DNA from 3 places in the Delftia sp. HK171 genome. Region 3 is predicted to be linked to each of the others. Evidence: predicted binding sites of a transcription regulator. Region 3 holds the regulator's gene; each other region holds the start of a gene.
What was found. The regulator LexA, encoded in region 3, represses DNA repair genes until DNA is damaged. The targets are predictions, from matches to a motif close to ACTGTATNNNNATACAGT.
Positions count from the first base shown of each region.

Region 1 (2,265 bases), 1.1 Mb from region 3:
ACGGCATCAAGCCGAAAGTGCGCTTCGAGCTGGACGGCATCGAGCAGATCGCACAGCTGGTTGCGGAAGGCTTCGGTGTCTCCATCCTGCCGGACTGGCCCGTGCTGGGACCGCCGGATGCCAGAACGCGCCGATGGCCGCTGCCCCCTCCGAGCCCGTCCCGCGAAGTGGGCATGGTGTGGCTGCGATCGTCGGTGCGCTCCCCGCTGGCAGCCGCCTTGTCCGAGCTGGTCGACTACCGCTAGCGGACCATGCCCTGGCCTGTGCCTGGCACGCAGGCTCTCAGAACAGGCTGCGCTGCGGCAGCAAAAGCGCCGGGTGGTAGAGGCTGCAATCGAGCCGCAGCGGCTCGCGGTTGAACCCATGCCGACGGCAGGCCAGGGCAAAGCGCTGGCGCAGCAGCTCGGCCCAGTGGCCGGTACCTTTCATGCGCTGGCCGAACTCGGCGTTGTACACGCGGCCGGCCTCGCGCTGCTCGCCCTGGATGCCGTGCAGGTCGCGCACGCGCTCCATCACGCGGCGGGCGCGGTCGGGGTAGTGCACCTGCAGCCATTGCTCGAACAGCGGCGCCACTTCCCAGGGCAGGCGCAGCACGGCATAGAAGGCGTGGCGCGCGCCTGCGTCGGCGGCCGCCTCCAGCACCTTCTCCAGGTCTTCGTTGATGAAGGGAATCTGCGGTGCCAGGCTCACGCCCACGGGCACGCCCGCCTCGGTCAGCGCGCGGATGCTGCGCAGCCGGCGGTGCGGCGCGGCGGCGCGCGGCTCCAGGTGGCGTGCCAGGTCGGCATCCAGCGTGGTCAGCGTGATGTGCACCGAGGCCAGGCCCTGGCGCGCCAGCGGGGCCAGCAGGTCCAGGTCACGCTCCACCCCGCTGCCCTTGGTGACGATGGAAAACGGGTGGCGCGCCTCGGCCAGCACTTCGATCAGGCGGCGCGTCAGCCCCAGTTCGCGCTCCACGGGCTGGTAGCAGTCGGTGACCGAGCCCAGCATCACGGGCGCGGCCACATGGCTGGCGCGCGACAGCTCGGCGCGCAGCAGCTCGGGCAGGTTCTGCTTGGCGATGAGCCGGGTCTCGAAGTCCAGCCCCGGCGACCAGCCCAGGTAGCTGTGCGTGGGCCGGGCATAGCAATAGATGCAGCCGTGCTCGCACCCCCGGTAGGGATTGAGCCCCATGTGAAACGGCAGGTCGGGCGACTGGTGGCGGCTCAGCGCCGAGCGGGCCTGCTCCCAGCGCAGTTCGGTGCGCAGGGGCGCGGCTTCCTCGTCTTCGGCCGGCGCCTCAAGGCTGCCCCAACCGTCATCGAAGGCCTCGCGCGGGTCGGTGGTGAAGCGGTGGGCCAGTTGGCTGGCTGCGCCCCGGCCCTTGATGGCGTGCAGGGGCACCCGGGCCGTGTCGTGATGAGGCGTGGGAGGACTGGGAAGCATGGAGCAACTGTATAAAAATACAGTCATACCGCCAAGCACTCCCCGCATGCCTGCAGTTGCGAAGTGGGTTTTGCCGGCTTGGCAAGTGCCCACGCCAATCCGCACCGCACCGTGCGGGTTCGCTTGGCAGAACCCACACGGGCCTGCACAATGGGCCTATCGCACCAACTTGGTGCTTTTCTCTTTTCTGAAGATGCCTTGGCCCGGACAACCGCGTTGCCCGGGCTTTTGTCCGTTTGGGCGCCGCTGCCCTTCACTGCAGCCACGGCGCAAGCACACAAGGGAGCCAACACCATGGAGCGCAAGCCCCACATCATTCTTTCGTCCCTGGACCTGGAGCGCATCGAGGCCCTGCTGGACAAGCAACCCGCCTTCCCCGGCCGCGAGGCGCTCGAGGCCGAGCTGGACCGCGCCGACGTGCTCGAACCCAAGGAAATGCCGCCCAATGTGGTGACCATGAACTCCACCGTGCGCTTCACGCTGCTGGAGTCGGGCAAGTCCAATACGCTGACCCTGGTCTATCCCAAGGAGATGGATGGCAGCTCCGACAAGGTGTCGGTCTTCGCGCCCGTGGGCATTGCCCTGCTGGGCCTGAGCGTGGGCGACCAGTCGCGCATGGCCGGTCCCTCGGGCCAGGTCACCGTGCGCGTGGATGCCATCGAGTTCCAGCCGGAAAGCGCGGGCGAGCTGCACCGTTGAACGCCGACCGGCGTGAAGCGAAAAAGGCAGCCAACCGGCTGCCTTTTTTGTTTGTGGACTGATGCACCGCGCCTCAGCGCAGGCCTGCCAGAAACGCCGCGATCAGGCCGGTGCCCACCAGGCCCGCCTGCCAGCGCAGCG
Region 1 covers NZ_CP018101.1:2,502,404-2,504,668, reverse strand. The annotation lists gene BO996_RS11325 (LysR family transcriptional regulator) at 1-245, shown strand, start outside; gene BO996_RS11320 (PA0069 family radical SAM protein) at 283-1,425, opposite strand; gene rnk (nucleoside diphosphate kinase regulator) at 1,720-2,124, shown strand; gene BO996_RS11310 (acyltransferase family protein) at 2,198-2,265, opposite strand, start outside.
Region 1: a site for LexA is predicted at 1,432-1,449, ahead of BO996_RS11320 (PA0069 family radical SAM protein). Genes of this name have one in related genera too.

Region 2 (2,265 bases), 1.4 Mb from region 3:
GGCGGTCCACCGTCTGCGTGCCCAGGCCCGGCACGCGCAGCAGCAGGCTGCGCGGCGCACGGTTGAGGTCCACGGGGAACTGCTGTCGGTTGGCCAGTGCCCAGGCCAGCTTGGGGTCGATCTCCAGGTCCAGCATGCCGTGGCGGCTGGCCGCCGCGATCTCGCCCGCCCGGTAGCCGTAAAAGCGCATCAGCCAGTCGGCCTGGTAGAGCCGGTGCTCGCGCATGAGGGGTGGCGCCTGCGGCGGCAGATCGCGCGAGGCATCGGGAATGGGGCTGAAGGCCGAGTAGTACACGCGGCGCAGGCCGTACCCCGCATACAGCGTGTGGCTGGATTCGAGGATGTCGGCATCGGTTGCGCGGTCGGCGCCCACGATCATCTGCGTGCTCTGCCCACCCGGCGCAAAGCGCGGCACGGCGGCGCGCTGCGCGGGCGCGCCGGGCAGGGACTGCGCCTGGCGCTGCTCGCGCGTGGCCGCGCGCCAGGCCTGCACATGCCGGTCCACGCCCTGCATGGCCTGGCGTATGCGCTGCCCATCCTTTTCAGGCGCGAACTGCGCCAGGCCGCTGGCCGTGGGCAGTTCCACATTGATGCTCAGGCGGTCGGCATGGCGGCCTGCCTGGGCCAGCAATTCGGGGGCGGCATCCGGGATGGTCTTCAGATGGATGTAGCCGCGAAAGTCATGCTCCTCGCGCAGGCGGCGCGCCACTTCCACCAGTTGCTCCATGGTGTAGTCGCTGGAACGGATGATGCCGCTGGACAGGAACAGCCCCTCGATGCAGTTGCGCCGGTAGAAGTCCAGCGTCAGCTGCACCACCTCGGCCACCGTGAAGCGGGCGCGCTGCACGTTGGAGCTCTTGCGGTTGATGCAGTAGCGGCAGTCGAAGATGCAGACATTGGTCAGCAGGATCTTGAGAAGCGAGATGCAGCGCCCGTCGGGCGCATAGCTGTGGCAGATGCCCATGCCGGTGACCGAGCCCATGCCCTTGCCGTCCAGCGAGTCGCGCCCCTGCGATCCGCTGGAGGCACAGCTGGCGTCGTACTTGGCGGCGTCGGCGAGGATGAAAAGTTTGCGTTGCAGCTCCATGACTGTATAAATATACAGTATATTTGCCTGGCACGTCCGGTTTTCTGAGAGCCCATCCCCCAGCCAGGGTCTGGTCCGGCCTTGCCTGGCTGCGGGTCGAACGCACTGTCGCGCTATCGCAATGGCCAGCGGATTGCAATGGTTGCCAGTGCAATGGAATGAAACCGTTTTCAGTGCGGAATGAGTGCTTGCTTTCAATGGGTGGCGATGTGCATCGCAGGAAATGGTGAATGCGTGTTTTCTGCGTCTTTCGCAATGCCTGAAGGCTGGCATGGCTTGGTGCCATCAATGCACGCGCTGATATAGCGCAGCTGACTTCGCGCCATGGGGGTTTCCCGTTCATGGGAGAGAGGTTGGGTGTTGTTGTGAATTGTTTCAAATTGCCGATAACTATTGCTGATAGGCTTTCAGGTTTGCCGGGCAGTGCCGTTTCATTCAATGCGCCCGGCGATGACAAACACTTGGAGAGGGAGCTTCGGTGTCGCGTGTATTAGGAACAGAGAGCGAAGTGCTGGCGCTGTCGCCGGACGCCTCATCCAGCAAGGCCGCCAAGGGCCTTCAATCGCCCGCCAAATGGCCCGCCATGGGCGCCAATGATGTGGCGGTCTGGGGTGAATGCCAGGGCAGCGGCAGCAAGCCCTACCAGACCCAGGTGGACCTGTCGGGGCCTTCCTTCAAATGCTCTTGCCCCAGCCGCAAATTCCCCTGCAAGCACGGGCTGGCGCTGATGCTGATGCGTGCCGGCGGGCAAGTCCCCGAAGGCGTTGATCCGCCCGCCTGGGTACAGACCTGGCTGGACAGCCGCCAGGAAAAGGCCGAGAAGAAAGAGGCCAAGGCTGCCGCCGCAGCGGCCGAGCCGCCACCCGATCCCGAGGTCGCGGCCAAACAGCAGGCCAGGCGCGAGGACAAGCGCTGGGACAAGGTCGAAGCCGGCCTGCAGGAGCTGTCGCTGTGGATGCAGGACATGGTGCGTGCGGGCCTGGCCAACCAGGCCAGCGACACGCAGATGCGCCAGCGCTGGAACAACATGGCCGCGCGCATGGTCGATGCGCAGGCCACGGGCATGGCGGCGCGCATCAAGGATTGCAGGGATCTGGTGGACAGCCACCGCGACTGGCCGCGCGACATGCTGGTGCAGCTGGGCCACTGGCAGTTGATCATCGACGCCGTTCGCCGCC
Region 2 covers NZ_CP018101.1:5,033,560-5,035,824, reverse strand. The annotation lists gene BO996_RS22535 (putative DNA modification/repair radical SAM protein) at 1-1,087, opposite strand, end outside; gene BO996_RS22530 (SWIM zinc finger family protein) at 1,566-2,265, shown strand, end outside.
Region 2: a site for LexA is predicted at 1,089-1,106, ahead of BO996_RS22535 (putative DNA modification/repair radical SAM protein). Genes of this name have one in related genera too.

Region 3 (2,265 bases):
TTGCATCGGGCCTCAGTTGGCTGCCGGTCCGCCATGCGCCTCCATGCGCTCCAGCGCAGCGCAGACATCAGCCATGCGCCCGGAGATGAACAGGCATTCCGGCTGCTCCTGCGGCGACCGCTGGATGATGCGCAGGCCTGAAGGCTGCTCAGGTGCGGATTGCAGGGCGGGCTGCGTCGGCAGCAAGGGCAGGATCAGCTGGGCATCTCCATGGTCTGCAGCGCGTGCGGCCTTGCCGCGGCGCTGCTGGCTGCGCCGGCGTGCCTTGCTGAAAGAGATCACGTTGGCGGGCTCGGGTGCTGCAGCAGGTAATGGCTGGCACGCAGGGGCTTGTGCAAGAGGCATGGCCGACTCCATGGCGGTCGCAGTCAGGCGGATGCCATGTGCCAGGCGCAGGAAGGAAAAAGAAGACAGTGTTGGCAGAGCGAATCCCATGTGACGACTCCTGTTGGCGTGTTTCAAAGAGGCATGGACACAGGCAGGATTGCGGTTTGCGGGCAAAGCTCCGCCCAGGGCGAAGCTCCAAGGCTTCGCGCCTACCACCTGGGCGGTGCGTGAAATGGGGTGAGGCGGCCGGAGAAGGGCCGCCAGTCCGGCTTACATGGACATGCTGTTGCGGATCAGCCCCACGGCCAGGCCTTCAATGGCAAAGGCCTCTTCGGGGGCGACGCGAATCACCGGGTAATCGGGGTTTTCCGGCAGAAGTTCCACGCCCTGCGTGGTGCGGCGCAGGCGCTTGACGGTGACTTCATCACCCAGGCGCGCCACGACGATCTGGCCGTTGCGGGCTTCGTGTGCGGACTGCACGGCCAGCAGGTCACCGTCCATGATGCCCGCGTCGCGCATGGACATGCCGCGCACGCGCAGCAGATAGTCGGGGCGCGTCTGGAACAGGCTGGGCTCGACGGAATAGGTTTGGTCGATATGTTCCTGGGCGAGAATGGGCGAGCCCGCCGCAACGCGGCCCACCAGGGGCAGCATCAGCGGTGCCAGGGCCGACAGCGGCAGTCCGAAGCTGGTGCCGCGCGCGGCATTGATGTTGCGCACGGTGTCGGTACGCAGGCGAATGCCGCGCGAGGTGCCGCTGACCAGTTCGATCACACCTTTGCGGGCCAGGGCCTGCAGGTGTTCTTCGGCTGCGTTGGCGGACTTGAAGCCCAGCGTGTTGGCGATTTCCGCGCGGGTGGGAGGCGCACCCGTGCGGGAGATGGCGGCCTGGATCAGGTCCAGGATCTGTTGCTGGCGGGCGGTGAGCTTGGGATGGTCGAGCATGGCGTGCGTCCGGTCCTTGAGGGCAGATGGCAGGCTGGGAGGCCATCTGATGATTTATACAGTATCTGTATTTTTAACCAGTTTTCCAAGAGGTGCAAGTGGGGCAGTCAAAGTTGGTGATTCTGGGCACGGGCGGGACCATCGCCGGCCGGGCGGATTCGCAGTCGCAGGGCGTGGGGTACAAGGCCGGGCAGATCACGGTGCAGTCGCTGCTGGAGGCCGTGCCGGACCTGGAGCAGCAGGCGCTGGGACCCGTGCAGACGCAGCAGATCGCGCAGGTGGACAGCAAGGATATGGACTGGCCCGTGTGGCGCGCGTTGCTGCGCGCCTGCATGCAGGCACTGGAGGATGCGGACACACGTGCCGTGGTGATCACGCATGGAACGGACACGCTGGAAGAGACGGCCTGGCTGCTGCACAGCCTGCTGCCGGCCACCAAACCCATCGTGTTGACCTGCGCCATGCGCCCGGCCACGGCCCTGTTGGCAGACGGCCCGCAGAATCTGCGCGATGCCGTGACCGTGGCTGCCAGCGGCGGGCGCAGCGGCGTATGGGTGGTGGCGGGCGGCGAGGTGCATGCGGCAGCCCAGGTGCAGAAGGTCCATCCCTACCGGCTGCAGGCAATGCGCTCCGTGGAAGGCGGGCCGCAGGCGTTGGTGGAGGAAGGGCGTGTGCGCTGGCTGGTGCCCGATGTGCCGTCCTCCCCCGCCGCGCCGTCCACGGGGGCCATGGTGCCTGCGACCATGTCATCTGATCTGCTGGCGCTGGATGAGCTGCCCTGGGTCGAGGTGGTGTTCAGCGGCGCCTTGGCGCGTGCCAGCGGTGTGGATGCGCTGGTGGCGGCAGGCGTGCGTGGCATCGTCGTGGCTGGCACGGGCAATGCGACGGTTCACGAAGGCATGGAAGCAGCCTTGCAGCGTGCCCGCGACAAGGGCGTCTGGATCTGGCGGGGCACGCGCTGTGCCGAAGGCCTGCCCGTGGCCTCCGGCCTTG
Region 3 covers NZ_CP018101.1:3,613,045-3,615,309, forward strand. The annotation lists gene BO996_RS16310 (hypothetical protein) at 13-435, opposite strand; gene lexA (transcriptional repressor LexA) at 598-1,272, opposite strand; gene BO996_RS16320 (asparaginase) at 1,371-2,265, shown strand, end outside.